DNA from 4 places in the Bradyrhizobium australafricanum genome. Region 4 is predicted to be linked to each of the others. Evidence: predicted binding sites of a transcription regulator. Region 4 holds the regulator's gene; each other region holds the start of a gene.
What was found. The regulator LexA, encoded in region 4, represses DNA repair genes until DNA is damaged. The targets are predictions, from matches to a motif close to TGTTCNNNNTGTGTTCNG.
Positions count from the first base shown of each region.

Region 1: the regulator LexA is predicted to act here: its motif matches at 2,188-2,205, upstream of recA (recombinase RecA).
Region 2: the regulator LexA is predicted to act here: its motif matches at 2,109-2,126, upstream of J6525_RS02315 (ImuA family protein).
Region 3: the regulator LexA is predicted to act here: its motif matches at 2,790-2,807, upstream of J6525_RS11290 (single-stranded DNA-binding protein).

Region 1 is NZ_JAGKJL010000039.1:75,277-80,195, forward strand. Features, by position in the region: gene J6525_RS29650 (hypothetical protein) at 1-813, opposite strand, end outside; gene recA (recombinase RecA) at 997-2,085, opposite strand; gene J6525_RS29660 (hypothetical protein) at 2,517-2,753, shown strand; gene J6525_RS29665 (hypothetical protein) at 3,455-3,694, shown strand; gene J6525_RS29670 (hypothetical protein) at 4,725-4,919, shown strand, end outside.
Region 2 is NZ_JAGKJL010000002.1:103,287-108,205, forward strand. Features, by position in the region: gene J6525_RS02310 (UdgX family uracil-DNA binding protein) at 494-1,942, opposite strand; gene J6525_RS02315 (ImuA family protein) at 2,327-3,106, shown strand; partial or broken gene J6525_RS02320 (Y-family DNA polymerase) at 3,324-4,802, shown strand; gene J6525_RS02325 (error-prone DNA polymerase) at 4,799-4,919, shown strand, end outside.
Region 3 is NZ_JAGKJL010000009.1:178,273-183,191, reverse strand. Features, by position in the region: gene gyrA (DNA gyrase subunit A) at 1-1,240, opposite strand, end outside; gene J6525_RS11295 (DUF2306 domain-containing protein) at 1,465-1,863, opposite strand; gene J6525_RS11290 (single-stranded DNA-binding protein) at 2,124-2,618, opposite strand; gene J6525_RS11285 (outer membrane protein) at 3,068-3,814, shown strand; gene J6525_RS11280 (outer membrane protein) at 4,071-4,730, shown strand.
Region 4 is NZ_JAGKJL010000042.1:47,968-52,886, reverse strand. Features, by position in the region: gene J6525_RS30740 (HAD family hydrolase) at 222-848, shown strand; gene J6525_RS30735 (molybdopterin molybdotransferase MoeA) at 875-2,086, shown strand; gene lexA (transcriptional repressor LexA) at 2,330-3,034, shown strand; gene J6525_RS30725 (hypothetical protein) at 3,291-3,719, shown strand; gene J6525_RS30720 (hypothetical protein) at 3,865-4,092, shown strand; gene J6525_RS30715 (ComEC/Rec2 family competence protein) at 4,089-4,919, opposite strand, start outside.

The DNA.
Region 1 (4,919 bases), on a different contig from region 4:
ACGTCGCGCATTATCCGGGTCGATGGAGCGCAAGCCATCGTCGAGCCCGGCAATCGCCGGTCGCGGTCCATGCGCAAGGCCTTCGAGCAGCCTACCGATTTCCATGTCGTTAAAGACGCCACGCTGGCGAAAGCCGCGGAGGTAGAACAGCGCGTTCGTCGCCATGAACCCGGCGGCGACCAGTTCAAGCAACCGCATCTCGGTCGCGCCCAGTCCGGATCGGCTCCATGGCAGCTCACGAAGCAGATCAAGCAGCGCCGGCCTCAGCAAGGGAAACGCGCTCAGGTCGCGATGAACCGCATCGAAACAGGCCTCCGGCGTTGTCGCGCGGTACGCCTGCCAACATCCGCTTGCGATCTCAAGGTCCGCGGATCGGATGTTGGCAAGCGGTACCTGGTCCCAGCTACGCCACGTCTCGTGCATCGTCAGCAGATCGAATGCGACCAGCCGCAACTTCAACTTGGCCGCCATCGCCGGATAAGCCCGGAAATGATCGAGCAACCAGATGAGCTGCAGTTGATTATGTGGATCCGGATCGAACCAAAGCTCGATCACCTCGTAAGGCTCGCAAAATTCGTTCAGTGCGAGGTGCCTACGTGCCCGGGCATCCTGAGGCCGCTGGCCCCACGCGCACCAGTGCGACCAGTGTCCGACTGGATTCTTGTCCGACCGCGACCCGAAATACGCCTCGAGTTCTCCTGGCGACGGCAGCGGTCCACCGACAAAGCGAAAGGCAGATGTAATCGCGACTTCGGCAAACCCCGAACGTGTCAGGCTGAGGCCGGACGGACTGGTCAGGATCAGGCGTTTCATCGACCCAACTCTCTCGACGACACACAAAACCAAACGGGCGCCGAAGACGTCGGCAACTCAACGTCCTCAGCGCCCGCTTGCAGCGAAGTCATGTGATCGTTTGAGCATGATCTCCGCGCAAACGCGTTCCGCGTTTGTCGCGAGGGAAAACCGCTGCGCACTTTTCCGGATCATGCCGGAGACTTACTCCTCCGTCGGCTCCTCGCCCTCGGCGTCGCGTTCGGGCGTGCCGGCGAGGATCTGCTCGGAGATCAGGCCGGAGTTCTGCCGGATCGCGGCTTCGATCTTGGCGGTGATGTCGGGATTCGACTTCAGGAACGCCTTGGAATTCTCGCGACCCTGGCCGAGCCGCTGGCTGTCATAGGAGAACCAGGCGCCGGACTTCTCGACGATGCCGGCCTTGACGCCGAGGTCGAGGATCTCGCCCATCTTGGAGACGCCCTCGCCATACATGATGTCGAACTCGACCTGCTTGAAGGGCGGCGCCAGCTTGTTCTTCACCACCTTGACGCGGGTGGTGTTGCCGACGACTTCGTCGCGCTCCTTGATAGCGCCGATGCGGCGGATGTCGAGACGAACCGAGGCATAAAACTTCAGCGCGTTGCCGCCGGTGGTGGTCTCCGGCGAGCCGTACATCACGCCGATCTTCATGCGGATCTGGTTGATGAAGATCACCATGGTGTGGGACTTGTTGATCGAGGCGGTCAGCTTGCGCAGCGCCTGGCTCATCAGGCGGGCCTGCAGGCCCGGCAGCGCATCGCCCATCTCGCCCTCGAGTTCGGCCTTCGGCACCAGCGCCGCAACCGAATCGACCACCAGCACGTCGACCGCGCCGGAGCGCACCAGCGTGTCGCAGATCTCCAGCGCCTGCTCGCCGGTGTCCGGCTGCGAGATCAAGAGCTCGTCGATGTTGACGCCGAGCTTGCGCGCATAGACCGGGTCGAGCGCGTGTTCAGCGTCGATGAAGGCGCAGATGCCGCCCTTCTTCTGGCCTTCCGCCACGGTGTGCAGCGCCAGCGTGGTCTTGCCCGAGGATTCCGGCCCGTAGATTTCGACGACGCGTCCCTTCGGCAGACCGCCGACGCCGAGCGCAATATCGAGCCCGAGCGACCCCGACGACACCGTCTCGACATCCATCGAACGGTCGTTCTTGCCGAGCTTCATCACCGAGCCCTTGCCGAACTGGCGCTCGATCTGGGAGAGCGCGGCTGAGAGGGCCTTGGACTTGTCCATGGAGGATCCTTCGACGATACGCAGTGCGGTGGCGGACATTTGGGATGTGCTCCTTATGGCGGGGATTCGCTAGCGGGAAAACGGGCGACGAGATCGGGTGGAATACGTTGCTGATTGGAACCTCGTACCACGTTTGTTCTACGTTCGCAATATGTTCTTTCGAACAGATCGGTACTGTCCGTATTTAAGTCCCCGTATCCTAGTTTGATTTTTGGGGTGTCCTTGTTCGGATTAAGCGAACGGAAACCGTAGCTTGGCCGGTGTTCTCAGTAGGACTACCGAGGCGACCCATCGGATGTTCTATCCCCGTCCCGCCTTTGACCGAGATCAGGGAATTTAATCTTGAGAGAACGAACCGGGGGCAACGGAACGTGATACGATATCATCATCACCGGCCAAGGCTTTGCCCGTAGGCGTCGGTGGCTGAGAGACCAACAGCGCTCCCGCCTGCATAGGAAGGGAGCGCGGCCATGCCGAACCATTCCACAATAGCGCACCGCGAGATGCAGCTTCGCCATCTGGAGCAAGCCGAGCGGCACATTGCTCAAGGCGAACGACACATCGCCGAGCAAGAGGGACTGATCGAGCACCTTGCCAATCACGGGCACGATCTAGCGGAAGCGAAGAAGCTTCTGGATAACTTCTACTCATGCCAGGTTTTGCACGTTCAGCACCGCGACCGAATCCGCAGAGAGCTGGGAGAGTAAAGGGCCACCTCAGTTGACGGCCTATTCTCATCTAGCGCACGATTAATTTCCTAGCGTGGCACAAACTGCACTTTGTTTTGGTGGTCATCCCGAGTTAGATTCCAACCTCACGCAGAGGTTGTGTCATGACCAGTGACCTACTTTTTAGAGCGGGCATTGTGGTGCTGGGGCTGTGCCCCATTGCTATCGCTGCGATTGCAATACTCATGTGAGAAAGCGGCCGCCTCACTTGGCGGCCTCTTTCATTACGGGCCCTTCCCGTCGAATCGCTGCGACATATGACGCGAATCCGGTCGCGTGAATGAGGTGCTGAAGGGCTCTCGACATCGCGGCAGTCGAGAAGCGGCGCTATCTCGCAGGTCAGCTTGAACTATGAAGCCCGGCGCGAGCCGGGATTTTTCTTGGCCCAAAGAACGGCCCCAGCGAGGGGGTACACGCTGAGGCCAAGGCGGTTGGATCATCCATGAGATGACAGGCTCATCACATAAACAGGGCGCCTATGCCTACGATGAGCGCTACGAACGATATCGCCGCCAACGCCATGAAGCCGTACTCGACGCCGTCGTGGTGACTGAGCCTGAACATACAGAGAGCTTGCGCCACGGTCTTCGTGTCCGCATTAAAGTAGGCATGTCAGCGATAGCGCCCTAATTGCGGTTCCAGGCTTAACTTAAGCGAAGATTTTTGAAACGATTCCCTCGATGCCGCTTTTATTGCTCATGCAACAGGCGACCGAAGTTCATCTAGTCCGAGTGACGACCGATGACGGCGAGGTCCAAATCTGGCTCGCCGCGACCTCGCGCGAAGAAGCCGTTGACCGAGTGCTGGATGCAATCCCGGAGGGATGGGCTGTTAGCCTCATTCAGCGACAGCTGGCCGCCGATCACATCCCAATTCTCAACATGGCGGCCGGAGAAGTGCGCCGGCATCAGGTGTCCTGAAGAAACGGCCCCAGCGCGTTGGAACGAACGCTGAGGCCGCCTCACCGGGCCGCTACTGGGCAGGGACCGCTCCGAGTGTTGCGGCCCCAGCCGAACTGGATCCTACATAAACAAACGGCCCCAGCACCCCGACAGGGAGGCTGAGGCCGAGGAGCGCCCGTGGGGTAGGGAAAGATTCTGGACACCCCCACCTCAAGCTAGAACCACTCCATGGCGCGGAAAGGGGCATTTGCATAAGTGAATGAGTGTCCTGATTTCCCCAAGCGAGTGTCCTAACTAGGACAGCACCAACAGACCGGTGCCGGCCTGTTTCCATCCACATGGCCTGCTTTGATTTTTCGAGTGGCCGGCTTGGCTTTAACCCCGTCGTAACCAAGGGTTAGCCGATGTTCTCGGTAGGACTACTGAGAAGACCCTCAGATGTTCTGGCCCCATAATTTCCTGCGGGTCGCGATCTGTTCTCGCGGAATGTTTACTGGAACAATTGACCCGGCAGTGCCCTTATTTGGGGGCCCCCAGCCAGACAGGTAGCCCCCCGACTGCTGGAGGAAAACCCGCCTCCGGGACGGGTTGGCGGCCCCCTGTCGGGGCCGTTTAAAATTCCGTAGTTCTCCGGCCAAGAACAAAGTTCCGGCCATGCGACGCGCCTTGCGCCCGAAGTTCCCCTGATAATCAACCAGTTAACCTGACAGGCGCGACGGCGTCCGATAGCGGTTGGCACAATCTGCATACTACCTTCGTACCCCTCCTGAGCCCTGGAAAAACTCCGTAGCGTTCGGCGGAAGACTCGGGTTCCGCCAGTGTTCGTAACATTGGCCTGCTCAACCAACGCGAATTGCGCGTCGCCGGGCAGGCAACACAGCTGGCGACCGTTCCGTGGCGACGCTGCCGGCGGACGAATCCTTTCCGGAATCCACAAGGACGGCTCGAACGGGCGCGGCCTTTCACACGATCTTTTTAGGGTGCTGATCATTACTACAACTAGTGGTTTAAACATCGACGACCGCCTTCCTTCGCGGAACCGTTACAGATGATCCACAGGGGCATCGAGTTCAGCGTCACCCAGCTGATGGCCGGCGTCTGGAAATGGCGCTTCCAGATCGGCGATCGCGTCTTCACGGGCAAGACCGAAGCAAAGCTCGATCTTCTGGCAATCCGCCGCGTGCAACTGCGGATCGATCGGGAGCTGAACAATCTGGGGCGGGAACGGACCCGCGACAGCAAT
Region 2 (4,919 bases), on a different contig from region 4:
TGATCGATGCATATGACAAGCAATTGAAATCCGGCCCGCGAGCCGCGCCGGTCTCCCGTGGCGGTGGACATCGAGCCGAAGTTTTGTGCAACGCATTGAGCGCGCACGTGGCTTCGCGGCCTCGTGGCAATCTTCAGCAAAAAGGGATCGCGGATCGCGACGGAAAGCTGTGGCCTGCGTTTCGCAGGGCGAGATAATGTGCGGAGGACGTCACACCGGCAGGCTTGCCGGAGAATTCGGCGGGCGCCTGCGAGTAGGAGGATCGCGAATGAGGAAGGAGGATTGCGAGATAAGGTGGCGCGCCGCACGATCGGGGCTAGCAAACCGCGCAGCGCGCCCGCCTCAGGGTACGTCATGGCGTGAACATGACGCCCGATACCTGCGGAACATGCTACCCTACCACGGATCAATTAAAGGTTGTAGGTATTTGTCTGCGTTTAGAACAATTTCTCGTTGCGATGTGGTTCCTCCGGTTCCGCTGGTTTTACGGAACTCAAGCTGCATCGACTGATCTGCGCAACTGATGTGCGACGATTTTCAGGTCGTCGATAAAGCGCTGATATTCCAGCGCCTTGGCTTTTTCATCCGGCAGCCGCAACAGATAGGATGGGTGCACGGTGACGAGCACCTTGGTTCCGTCGTGGTCGATCAGATGACCGCGGTTCTTGTTGATCGGCGTGATCTTGCCGAGCACGCTCTGCGCGGCGGTGGCGCCGAGCGCCATCACGAGGTCCGGCTTGATGGTGGCGAGCTCGCGCTCGTACCACTGGCGGCAGGCGCGGATCTCCGGTGTGCTCGGCTTCTGGTGCAGCCGGATCTTGCCGCGCGGCACGAATTTGAAGTGCTTCACTGCGTTGGTGACATAGACCTTGCGACGATCGATGCCGGCTTCCTGCAGCGCGCGATCGAGCATCTGGCCGGCCGGTCCGACGAAGGGGTGGCCTGCGAGATCTTCCTTGTCGCCGGGCTGCTCGCCGACCAGCATCAGCGTTGCGCTCTGCGGTCCCTCGCCGAACACGGTCTGGGTTGCGTCTTTCCATAGCGGGCAGGCGCGGCAATCGGCGGCCTCGTCGCGCAAGGCCGCGATCGTGTCGTGAGCTTGCCTGTCTTGAACTTGCTTGCCTTGAACTTCCTTGCGGGGCATCGGCGTATCCTGCCGCTCCTGCGGCTCGGCGGCCTTGCGTGCGATGAAGGGGCCGCTGGTCATGCGCATTGCGTCTTCGATCAGGGGTTTAATGATCGAGTCCTCGGGCAGGTTCCTCCAATAGGCCTGTGGCATCTCCATCACTTTCAGCCGTGCGGGATTGAAGTGGCCGTTGTCGTGACGCCGCCAGGCCTCCTCGAGCCGGTCCTCGGTCGGCACTTCGGATTTGGCGACGCCCGGCGTGATCGAGATCGCGTGCCCGTCCCAATGTGCGCAGACGTCGGGGGTCAGGATCGACCACGGCATGTCGGCGAAGCGGCCGGCGAAGAACGGCGCGGCAAGCTCGACGATGCGATGCTCCGGCTCGAACCAGGCGACGTAATGCGCCGTCCGCTCGCGGCCGATCTCGCGGAAGCGCAGATGCGCATGCATTCTGTCGATATCGACATAGACCGCGCGCGCCATCGCGTGGACCTCGGCGACATCGGGATCATCGGTCGCACTGAGCAGATCGTGATGGCTGCGCAGCCGCCACAGCAGGCGATAGAGCAGGGCAAAGCGTTCGTCACTGCGATGCAGGATCGCGGCCTTTGCGAGCTCGACGAATTTGGCCGACACATTGAACCGCGCCTGCGGCGTATCCGGCAAGTCATTCACGCAGGACGCCGACGACAATTCGTCGTCGCTGCGTACGGTCCATGTGATCTCCGCGGGCTTCACATCGTTCAGCGCCAATCGCCGCGCGGCCTTGCGCCAGCCCTCGAAATCGGTGTCGTTGTCGAGCACGATGATGCGCATGCGATTGCTCCGTTTCCGTCACGCCGCCATTTTCGCGGCCTGCGTGCCTGACTTGCGGAAGATCAGGGCCCGTCCGGTTCGGCGGCTGCTGAATCCCATTGATTCCACTCATGAATCGATGAGCTCACCAATCCGATTGACTCCGCGGGCCCTGTTAGCTTTATATTAGAACATATCATGAACAAATGAGCCAGTCCCTGGTTCTCTGTTCAGACCAGTGACGACCTCAAATTTTCAAGTTGAAGGAGCGGCGCATATGCCGGAGCGCGATCAGCAAAAGTGGTCGCCGGTTTTGCGTCCGATCGCGCTCCTCTTTTTTAAGAAAGGCGCATGATCTTGTCGCCAAACCGCTCACACTTTGGCGGATCATGCGCCGCCGCACGCATGGGTACGCTTGCGTCTCTGCGCGGCAGCATCGCGCGCATCGAGACGCCATCGGATGCGGCGATGCCGAACCGCGTCGCGCTCGGCCATGCCGGCGCGGATGCGATGCTGCGCGGCGGGCTTGCGCCGGCGGCATTGCACGAGGTGTTCGCGGCCGGCTATCAGGGCGGCGCGGCGACCGGCTTCATCGCGGGGCTCGCCGGACGGCTGTCGGCACGCAAGCCGCTGGTCTGGGTGCGGCAGGATTTTTCCGATCGCGAAAACGGCGCGCTGTCGATGCGCGGGCTTGCCGAACTCGGCCTCGATCCGCGCCTCTTGGTCACGGTGCGCGCCGCCGATGTCGACAGCGGCCTGCGCACCGCGGCCGACGCGCTCGCCTGCGATGCGCTCGGCGCGGTCGTGCTCGAGGTCTGGGGCCAGGCGCGCCAGCTCGATCTCGTCGCCAGCCGCAAATTGACCTTGGCCGCGCAGGCCTCCGGCGTCACCGCGCTGGTGCTGCGGATCGCGGCAACCCCGATCCCCTCGACCGCGGAGACGCGCTGGATCGTGCGCGCGGCGCATTCGCCGCCGGGCAATGCCGCGAGCGTGTGGGGCGCGCCGCGCTTCGAGGCCGAACTCGTGCGCAATCGTCATGGCCCGGTCGGGCGATGGATCATGGAATGGAAATGTGATGAGTGCCAATTCAGTGAACCGTCGGCGTATCCTCAGCCTGTGGCTGCCACGCCTGCCCATCGACCGCATCAAGCGCAAGCTCGCGCAGGACATCGCCTCGCAAGCTGATGCACATGCCGTTGTGCCAACCGACACACGGGCGGTGGTAGGACTCCCTCTCCCGCTTGCGGGGGAGGGCTGGGGTGGGGGTCTCGCCACGAGTCCCGCTGAGGAGAGAGCCCCCACCCGGATCGCATCTCACGATGCGATCCGGCCTCCCCCGCAAGCGGGAGAGGCGAAGAAAGACCATCGACTTTTTTCACAAACGACAACGGCGCAAGAACTCCCCAGCGTCGTCGTCGCAAAAGACCACAACGCCATCCTGCTGCATGCCGTCGACGAGGCCGCGGTGCGGGCCGGGCTGTCGATCGGGCTGCCGCTCGCCAATGCGCGGGCGATCTGTCCGGAGCTCACGGTCTATGATGCCGATCCCGCCGCCGATCTGAAGACGCTGAACGACATCGCCGACTGGTGCGACCGCTTCACGCCGCTGGTCGCGCTCGATCTGCCTTACGGTCTGTTTCTCGACATCACCGGCTGCGCGCATCTGTTCGGCGGCGAGCGCGTGCTGCTGCAGACCGTGACGGGGGCACTGAGCCGGCGCGGCTTTGCCGTCAGCGCGGCGATTGCCGGCACCTCGATCGCGGCGCGTACGCTGACGCGCACCGCCTCGGGCAGGATTGTCGCCGATGGCGAGGAAGCGGCGGCGGTCGGCCCGCTGCCGGTGTCGGCGCTCGGTGCCGATGCCGCTGTCACCACCGGCCTGCGCCGCGCCGGCTTGAAGACCATCGGCGATGTTGCCTCGCGCGCGCCGCATGAAATCTCGGCGCGGTTCGGTGCGGCCTTCACCACCTTGCTCGGCCACGCGCTCGGGCAGGGCGATGCCCCGATCAGCCCGCGCAAGCCGCTGCCCGATTACATCGTCGAGAAGCGTTTCCCCGAGCCGATCGCGACCGACACCGTGATCGCGCTGACGCTCTCAAGCCTCGCCAAGATGCTGGTTGCGGCGATGGACAAGCAGGGCAAGGGCGCCCGGCAGCTGGAGGCGAGCTTCTTCCGCACCGACGGCAAGGTCGCGGCGATCATGGTCGAGACCGGGCGTCCGGTGACGCGGCCCGAGATGATCGATCGCCTGTTCCGCGAGCGGCTCGATGCGCTGAACGATCCGCTCGATCCCGGCTTCGGCTTCGATCTCATTCGCCTCGCCGCCGGCCGCACCGAGATTGTGGTGCAGCAGCAGCGCGATCTCGACGCCACCATACACGACAATGACGAGCTCTCGGTGCTGATCGATCGCATCGCCGCCCGCATCGGCGGAAAACGCGTCGTCGTGCATCTGCCGCTGGAGAGCCACATCCCCGAACGATCGGCGCTCGCGCTGCCGGCGCAGCATCATCTGGCCGCGGCCAGCGCCGCCGCCTGGCCGGAGCACGTTGCGAGCGAACCACCGCTGCGTCCCTTGCGGCTATTCGAGCAGCCCGAACCGATCAAGGTGCCGTTCGCGACCGTGCCCGACGGTCCGCCGCATCAATTCACCTGGCGGCGCGCGCAGCACGAGGTGGTGCGGGTCGAGGGCCCCGAGCGCATCGCGATGGAATGGTGGAAGCAGGACGGCGCGTCGCTGACGCGCGATTATTTCCGCGTCGAGGATGCCGAAGGCCAGCGCTTCTGGATCTTTCGCGACGGTCTCTACGAGAGCGAGCTGCGCGACGAGGAGGGCAAGCCCGTTCCGGCCAACTGGTATGTGCATGGGCTGTTCGCATGAGCGCACCTCCACCTGATTATGCCGAGATCGGCATCACCAGCAATTTCTCCTTCCTGCGCGGCGGTTCCGATCCGCGCGCCTATGTGCATCAGGCGAGCGAACTCGGGATTCCCGTGA
Region 3 (4,919 bases), on a different contig from region 4:
TGTTCGGATCGGGCGAGGTCCGGATGACGCGGATGATCTCATCGATGTTGGCGACCGCGATCGCAAGGCCGACCAGGATGTGGGCGCGGTCGCGCGCCTTGCCGAGCAGGAACTTGGTCCGCCGGGTCACCACCTGCTCGCGGAACGCGACGAAGATCGTGAGCAAGTCCTTCAGATTCATCGTCTGCGGACGGCCGGAATCCAGCGCCAGCATGTTGGCCGGGAAATTGGTCTGCAGCGGTGTGAACCGGTAGAGCTGGTTCAGCACCACGTCGGGCACCGCTTCGCGCTTCAACTCGATGACGACGCGATAGCCGTCGCGGTCGGACTCGTCGCGCAGGTCCCCGATGCCCTCGATCTTCTTCTCTTTGACGAGTTCGGCGATGCGCTCGACCATCGTCGCCTTGTTCACCTGATAGGGAATCTCGGTGATGATGATCGCTTCACGATCCTTGCGGATGGTGTCGATCGTCACCTTGCCGCGCATCACGATCGAGCCGCGGCCGAGATGGTAGGCGCTACGAATGCCCTGGCGGCCCAGGATGACGCCGCCGGTCGGGAAGTCCGGTCCGGGAATGATGTCGATCAGCTCGTCGATCGTGAGCGCCGGATTGTCGATCAGCGCCACGCAGGCGTCGACCACCTCGCCGAGATTGTGCGGCGGGATGTTGGTCGCCATGCCGACGGCGATGCCGCCGGCGCCATTGACCAGAAGGTTCGGGAACCGGGCCGGCAGAACCGACGGCTCTTTTTCGGAGTTGTCGTAGTTCGGCTGGAAATCGACCGTTTCCATGTCGATGTCGGCCAGCACGGCGAGCGCCGCCTTGGTCAGCCGCGCTTCCGTATATCGATAGGCCGCCGGCGGATCGCCGTCGACCGAACCGAAATTGCCCTGGCCGTCGATCAGCGGCACGCGCAGCGAGAAATCCTGCGCCATGCGGACCATCGCGTCGTAAATCGACTGGTCGCCATGCGGGTGATATTTACCGATCACGTCGCCGACGACGCGGGCGGATTTGACGTATTTCTTGTCCGGCGTATGTCCCTGCTCATGCATCGAATAGAGGATGCGCCGGTGCACCGGCTTGAGCCCGTCGCGCGCATCGGGCAGCGCACGCGACACGATCACGCTCATCGCGTAATCGAGGTAGGACTTCTTCATCTCGTCGAGAATGGAAACGGGACGAATATCTGAGGGTCCCGGCGGCTCGCCGGGCTTGTGGTCGTCGTTATCGGACAAAGGGGAAATCCGGTCGGTTCTGCTGGGGAATCATATAGCCCATCGGGGGCCTGATAACCACCCTTGCGCGGCTCCGGCAAGCCGTTTTTCCGTTCGTTTTTTCATGCACTTACGGGTGGAGCACCGAGGTTCCGGCTGCCTGGTCGGGAAGCGCGTGGCGAATGGCGAATAGCGGATGGAAAAATCCCTATTCGCCACTCGCCAGTGGCAGTTCGCCTCTCCAGTCAGTGGCCGAAAACCACCGCGTGCATGATCCGCCCGGGCATCAAGGTGAACAGTCCGGCGATGAGCAGCGCGCCGAAGTAGATGCCGATCATCGTGAACCTGTGGCGGCGGACATCGTGGCTCCGCGCAGCCGTGACGCCGAGCACCAGCATGGCGAGCGAGAAGATCGACAGCAGGTGGATCGGGCTCCAGGGACCGACCAGCTGGATCTGATGGATCCAGAACGAGCTTCCGGCGACCACCAGCATCAGGATCACCCAGATCCAGCCCAGGGTCCGGTGCGGCAGCGTGCCCTTGGGGGCGGCGAGCTGGATGGAGCCGAGCACGAAGGCGGCCATCGCGGCAAAGGCGTGGAGCGGGATCGCAGGCGCGGCGTCGAGCAATGGCGCGAGGCTCATGATGGCCGGCCCTCGGGTGAAGCTCGCCGCCAGGCATCAAATGCCGCAGGCCAATGTAAATATCATTTACATCAGGCTGTGTCAAAGTCCAGGGAACCCGCATCCCTGTACGTCGAACCACCGAGGTTCTGACAGAGAGTTACCGGGTTATCCTCATACTCCACACGAGGAAATTGCTGGTCCAGATCGCGGCGACCGTTCCGGGAAAATGATCTTCACGGAACGGCGCCTGACGGAATCGACGGAAGCGCGACCGCTGCTCAGAACGGGATGTCGTCGTCCATGTCGCTGTTGCGGCTGCTGCCACCACCCGCGGCGACGGCGCGGCGCGGCGCCGAGCTGACCGGTCCGGCCGAGCCGAAATCGCTGCCGCCATCATCGGAGAAGCTGCTGCCCCCACCGCCACGCCCATCGAGCATGGTGAGGTTGGAGTTGAAGCCCTGCAGCACGACTTCGGTCGAGTACTTCTCGACGCCGCTCTGGTCGGTCCATTTGCGGGTCTGCAGCTGACCCTCAATGTACACCTTGGCGCCCTTCTTCAGATACTGCTCGGCGACCTTGCAGAGGCCCTCGTTGAAGATCACGACGCGGTGCCACTCGGTCTTTTCCTTGCGCTCGCCAGTGCCCTTGTCGCGCCAGGTTTCCGAGGTGGCGATGGAAAGGTTTGCGATCGGACGGCCGTCCTGCGTCCGCCGGATTTCCGGATCCTTGCCGAGGTTTCCCACCAGGATCACCTTGTTCACGCTTCCTGCCATCGCATCATCTCCACTCAAAAACCGGGCGTCCGGACATTCGGCCGCCACTCTCAACCTTCGCCACTTACGTCGCAGGCGTCGTGGATGACCCTATACGCCGGTGCCGGCTCGCCGCCTTTGCCGTCGCGCCGGTTATCCACGATATTCGAGATATAGCATCGCATCCGGCGTCGTTCCAGTTTTGTTCGCCACAACCATCCGTAGAAGCGGCCAGTGCCGTCGGAGCGGCAGTCGATCTCGGCGCCAGCCGCCGCCCGGCAGCAAGATTTAGAAAAACAACAAATAAATCAGCAACTTGCCTTCTCGGTACTTCTCCCGCGAGTGTTGCATTTGGGAGACTGCGTTTCCGGTTGAATCAGCGTATAGCTCCAACCATGGCGCGGGCGCTCGCGTCTGGGATCGTGCTTCGGGACCGTTTGGAAGCCGATCGGGGCGCTGGGGGACTGATAATGAAGAAGTTTTTGCTCGGTACGGTTGCTCTGATTGCGTTTGCTGCGCCTGCCGCGGCCGCTGATCTCGCTGCGCGCCCGTACACCAAGGCGCCGCCGCCAGTGGTTGCCCCGATCTATGACTGGACCGGCTTCTACATCGGCGCCAACGGCGGCTGGGGCTCGAGCCACAATTGCTGGGACCAGCTCCCGGCCGGCATCTTCCTCGCATCAGATGGTTGCCATGATGCAACCGGCGGCGTCGCCGGTGGCCAGATCGGTTATCGCTGGCAGGCTGGCGCCTGGGTGTTCGGCCTCGAAGCGCAGGGCGACTGGGCTGACCTGAAGGGCAGCAACAACAGCGCGATCTTCCCGGGCCTGTTCACCAACCAGTCCAAGATCGACGCGTTCGGCCTGTTCACCGGCCAGATCGGTTACGCCGTCAACAACGTGCTGCTCTACGCCAAGGGCGGCGCGGCGCTGACCGACAACCGCTTCAACACCTACTTCACCCCAACCGGCGTGCTGGTCGGTAGCGCCAGCGACACCCGCTGGGGCGGCACCGTCGGCGCCGGCATCGAAGTCGGCTTCGCGCCGAACTGGACCGCGGGCATCGAATACGACCACCTGTTCATGCAGGACAAGACCTACAACCTGATCGCCCCCAACGGCACGCTGAACAGCACCATCCGCGATCGCCAGGACGTCGACCTCGTCACCGTCCGCGTGAACTACAAGTGGGGTGGCCCGGTCGTCGCGCGCTATTGATCGCGCCAGGCCGATTGATCCAGACGAAAGGCCGGCCTCCCGCCGGCCTTTTTGTTTGTGCCTGTTTGTGCGCCGGCTTTTTCGTTGCGTGTGCACGCGCACCTCACCGGGGCCGTTTTCGGTGCGTTGTGGTTTCGCGGATACACACGTTCCGGCATTTCTCTGTAGAAGCACCAGCACGTCACGCGACACTGCTGTGACGCTCTCTTCAAAATCTTTGAAGAGACAACAAGAAAATTGGACTGGGACTTTGAAAATCAGGAATGTTTTGCTGGCCTCGGCCGGCATGTTTGCACTGAGCGCTTTTGCACCGGTAATGGCCGCCGACATGGCGGCACGCGCGCCTTACGTGAAGGCTCCGCCGCCGGCCGCGATCTACAACTGGACCGGCTTCTACGTCGGTGGCTTCGGCGGCTACGCCAGCGAGAACTCCGGCACCCCGAGCATGGAAGGCGGCTTCGGCGGCGGCACCATCGGCTACAACTGGCAGGCCGGCAACATCGTGTACGGCCTCGAGGTCGACGCTGCAGGCGCTGACATCGACGCGTCGGTCTCCGCGCTCGGCGTCACCGCCCGCAGCAAGATCGACTCGCTCGGCACCGTGCGCGGCCGCTTCGGCTTTGCCGTCGACAAGGTGCTGTTCTACGGCACCGGCGGCTACGCCTGGGCCAACAATGAGGTCAGCGTCACCGCGCTCGGCGTGACCGCCTCGCAGAGCAACTTCCACTCCGGCTGGACCGTCGGCGCCGGCGTCGAGGCCTTCATCGCCCCGCAGTGGTCGATCAAGGGCGAATACCTGTATCGCAGCCTCGACAGCGAGAACTATTTCGGCGTGCCCTCCGGTACACTCGAGCTGCACAGCGCCCAGTTCGGCGTGAACTATCACTTCGGCGGCCCGATCGTCGCCAAGTACTAAGATTGATCTGCGATCAGATCGCACCGAAAGGCCGGCCTCGCGCCGGCCTTTTTGCGTAAGAGCGTTGTCGAGCGAAGCGGATTCCGGCTCGCGCAAGGAAAACGCGTCAAAGCAGGAATCTGGAGCCCCCGTTCCGATTCCATCGGAACGGGGGAAAGGCTCTAGCGGAACCGGCGCTGCTGACGGCTG
Region 4 (4,919 bases):
GGGACCCATTACCCCAAATCTCAATTGTTGCGCGACGCTGGGGCCACGATCCCGTTCCTGATCAAATGCGGTGGTTATGGGTCCCGGCCTTCGCCGGGACGACGGTGGTGTGCGCGGGAACAGTCTCGCGATGAATGCAACGCCACGTACAATCCACACACCGGTCACTGAAATCGAGGACATTGCCGCCTGCCCGCAATTCTCGTACACGGTTTCATGCAATGACCTCGCAATTCTCTCCCAACTCCGTCGACGTGCTGCTGTTCGATATCGGCCGCGTCGTGCTCGACATCAACTTTGACAAGGTGATGGCGCACTGGGCGCAGCATGCCGGCTGTGCGCCCGCCGAGCTCGCCACGCGCTTTGTCGTCGACGACAGTTTCAAGCATCACGAGATCGGCCGGATCGACGACGCGGCGTTCTTCGAAAGCCTGCGCCGGACGCTCGGCATCAACATCACGGACGCCCAGTTCCTCGAAGGCTGGAATGCGATCTTCACCGGCGAGATGCCGGGCATCGCCCCGCTGCTCGCGGCGGCCGCCGAGCGGATGCCGCTCTACGCCTTCTCCAACACCAATCCGGCCCATGTCGCGCATTTCTCGGTCACCCATGCCGAGCTGCTCAGCCATTTCCGCAACGTCTTCCTGTCCTCGAGCATCGGCTTCCGCAAACCCGACGCCGAGGCCTACGATCATGTGGTAAAAGCCATCGGCGTGCCGGCGTCGCGGATCCTGTTCTTCGACGACCTGGCCGCCAATATCGAAGGTGCGCGGGCGCGCGGCCTTCATGCTATCCACGTGACGTCGACGGATGACGTGGCAAGGGCTTTGACCGCACTTGGAATTTGAACATTAAGAATTGAGGAGCTCTGAGCGTGGCCCTGATGCCGGTTGCCGATGCCCTGTCCGCCGTCCTCGCCGGCGCCGAACCGCTGCCGGAGGAGATGGTCGCGCTCGATGCCGCCTACCACCGCACGCTTGCGCACGACCTCGCGGCGCTCCGCACCCAGCCGCCGCAGCCGATGTCGGCGATGGACGGCTATGCGGTGCGCGCCGCCGATGCGGCTGATCTAAAGGCCCGGCTCAAGGTGATCGGCGAAGTCGCCGCCGGCCGGCCGTTCGAGCGGACGGTCGGCGCCGGCGAGGCGGTGCGGATCTTCACCGGCGGCGTGATCCCCAATGGCGCCGACGCGGTGATCATCCAGGAGGACACCGCCGTCGACGGCGACCACATCACGATCACTGAGGCCGCCAGCGTCGGGCGGCACATCCGCCCGGCTGGGGTCGACTTCCGTGCGGGCGAGGTGCTGCTCGCCGGCGGCAGCCGCCTGTCCGACCGCGCGCTGTCGCTGGCGGCCGCCATGAACTATCCGGAACTTGCGGTGCGCCGCCGCCCGAAGGTCGCGGTGCTGGCGACCGGCGACGAGCTGGTGATGCCGGGCTCGCAGCCCGGCCCCGGCCAGATCGTCTATTCCAACGGCTACGCGCTGCGAGCGCTGGCGCGCGCCGAGGGCGCCGAGACCGTCGACCTCGGCGTTGCCGCCGACACGGTGGAGGCGACCACGGCGGGCATCCGCCGGGCGCGCGAGGCCGGTGCCGATGTCCTGATCACGACAGGCGGCGCCTCGGTCGGCGACCACGATCTCGTCAAGCGGTCGCTGGAAGCCGAGGGCGTCGACATGACGTTCTGGCGGATTGCGATGCGGCCCGGCAAGCCGATGATGCATGGCCGGCTCGGCGCGATGCGGGTGATCGGCCTGCCCGGCAATCCGGTGTCGTCCTATGTCTGCGCCTTCCTGTTCCTGGTGCCGTTGATTCGGGCGCTGAGCGGCCGGAAAGTGATTCATCATCGCCGCACGAGCGCCCTGCTCGGCCGCGACCTCGCCGCCAACGACCAGCGCGAGGACTATCTGCGTGCACGGCTCGAAGCGCGCGAGGACGGCACGTTGATCGCAACGCCGGTGACGCAGCAGGACTCGTCGTTGCTCGGGAATCTCGCTGCGGCACGGGCACTTCTCGTGCGCCCGCCGTTCGCGGCGGCGGCCGTCGAAGGCAGCGAATGCGAGATCCTGACACTGCCCGAATAGGGTTTTCGCGCCCCGCCGATTGTGCGTTGCCCGACACGTTCACCGGAAATTAAGTGGTTGCGGAACACATATCGAACATATAGTGTCCGTTCATGATTTGTTTCTAGTACTGGTGTCTACAATCGGGAAGCCGCGTGGAAGCAGGTGCATCGAGCGCATGCTCATGAGGTCAGGCCCGGCCTGCAGGCCCCACCAGAAGAGTCTCGGAATCGAACGACGCTATCAACCGGGGGAATACTCGAGATGCTCACGCGCAAACAGTACGAACTACTGCGTTTCATCAATGAACGTCTGAAAGAGGCCGGCGTACCGCCCTCCTTCGACGAGATGAAGGATGCGCTCGACCTGCGCTCGAAGTCCGGTATCCACCGCCTGATCACTGCGCTGGAGGAGCGCGGCTTCATCCGCCGCCTGCCGAACCGCGCCCGCGCCATCGAGGTCATCAAGCTGCCCGAACTCTCGGCCGGCGGCGGCAACGGTCGCCGCGGCTTCACGCCCAGTGTCATCGAAGGCACCCTCGGCCGGCGCGCCAGCACGCCGCCAATTGCCGAGGACGACGGCAATCGTCCGGTCGCGGTCCCCGTGATGGGCCGGATCGCCGCCGGTACGCCGATCGAGGCGCTGCAGACCCGCAGCCACACCATCAGCGTGCCGCCCGACATGCTCGGCGCCGGCGAGCACTACGCGCTCGAGGTGCGCGGCGACTCGATGGTCGATGCCGGCATCCTCGACGGCGACATGGCGCTGATCCAGCGTAACGACGTCGCCAATACCGGCGACATCGTGGTGGCGCTGATCGACGAGGAGGAAGCCACCCTGAAGCGCTTCCGCCGCCGCGGCGCATCGATCGCGCTCGAGCCGGCCAACACCGCCTATGAAGTGCGCATCCTGCCGCCGAACCGGGTCCGCATCCAGGGCAAGCTGATCGGCCTTTATCGCAAATACTGAATTGCAAATACTTGCGGCGGCCGGGAACGAGCAACACGTCGGATCGTTCCTTGCATGATAGTGTAGCGTACGGCCTGCCCGATGCGCTCCGATACCTCTCGCGCAGCGTCGCGTGTTTGTGATCGGAGCGATCTCGGACCAGTCGTACAATCGCCCAGAAACGAGCAGACGCTCGTTCGCTATCGTCCACTCTGGTAGAGGCCCTAATGCCTCAAGGAGAGGCACGGGTCGCTACCTCGAAATGAGGAGCCATCCGATGTGTGACTATAGTCTGCACGCCGTGGCATCGCGCCCCGCCATTGTCGGAGAGACGCTGATCACGACGACGTTCCGCGGCACGTCGACCCGCGGCTTTGCTTCGGAGAATGACCCCACTGTCGCGGTCTGCATGCTGCCGGGCACCGAGCTCGTTTTCGCCGAGAACGTTCGCTACGACAGCCGCTGGATCTGGACCAAGACGCTGAACTATCGCGTCGGCGTGTTCAACGAAGTCGAGCCCGACGTGCCTGATCGGCATCATGACGCGGTCGAATTCCCCGACGGCAGCCATGTGCTGGTGACCCAGCTGGTCGAGGGACAGCGCGTTAGCGTGCTGCAATTGCCGGCGCTGCATCCGCCGGTCGAGCAGAAGCCGAAGGTTGTGGAGCGGCGGCCCTCCGCATTCGCAACGCTGTTTTTGGGTTGAGCGCATCGTCGCCGCGGAATGAGCTGTTCGGCGGCGGATGACCTAAGCAATTTCGGGCGACCCCGGACTCCCGCTTCCGGGGCGCAGAAGGAGATTTGCGTCGGCCGGCACCTTGGCGCATCATCGGGCACGGAGGACGTGCGCGGTGGTCGATAAGGTCACATGGCAAAAGGCTGGACGCGTCACGGAACCGGGCCGCTACATGTTCCGGTTCGGTTGGCTGACGGTAACGGCCGACGACCTGAAAGTCTGGGAGCAATTTCCCGAGGCTTCCTTCACCCTCGTCAAGAAGCCCGACGCCGGCCCCGACTCCGACGAATACCATCTCGGCCTGTTCGAGCTGCCGAGCGCGCCCTTGCCGGACCACGGCTAATCATCGCCCTGCAGATCGGTCTCGGCCGGCGTCGCATCCACCGCAGGCCGCGGCGCGGGGGCGCGTAGCGTCGTCTCGCTCTCGCCGTCGCCGGGAACCGCCGGCGACCACGGCCGGTCGATCCCGCCGGGCTTGACCGCATCGACGGCGTAGCCGTCCCTGCTCCGTCGCAGCACCAGCGCGCCGTGGCGGCGCAGCCGCTCGGCATCGATCACCGATGCCGCGCAGCCCTGCGGCGCCGGCCGCGTCGTCACGATCAGGCCTGCGCGCTCGCAGTCGTCCACCAGGGCCTCCGGCCGGGTCGCCAGCGCGACGAAGGCGCCGCCGGGTCCCTGGGTCACGCAGCCGCCGGCATCGCAGGAGACGCCCTCGCCGAGCGACGCATCGGTGGCGGTGCGCGCGTCGGCGTCCGCCGCCAGCCACTCCTTGACCAAAAATGCATCCTTGGCGCTGTGCATCAGATGCAGCCGTCCATCACCGCCACGCACCGCGACATTGCGGCCGTCGCCCGAGATCAGCACGTCCGGCTGCGGCACCCTGAGCGCCCAGACCGAGGCCACCAGCAGCAGCACCGCGCCTGACCAGCGCAGCGGCGTGCGCAGCAGCCCGAGCAGGATGATGCCGGCGCTCGCTGCGATCAGCGGCCCGATGCCGAACGCCGCCATGCGGCCGACCGCGCCCGGGAGTGCGGCGACCCATTGCGTCACCAGGATCATCCAGTCGATGCCAAGACCCATGATCGCCCAGAACACGCCGTCGAAGCCGAACGGCATGGCGACGAGCCCCAGCAGGCCGGCCGGCATCACGACCGCCGAGACCACCGGCAT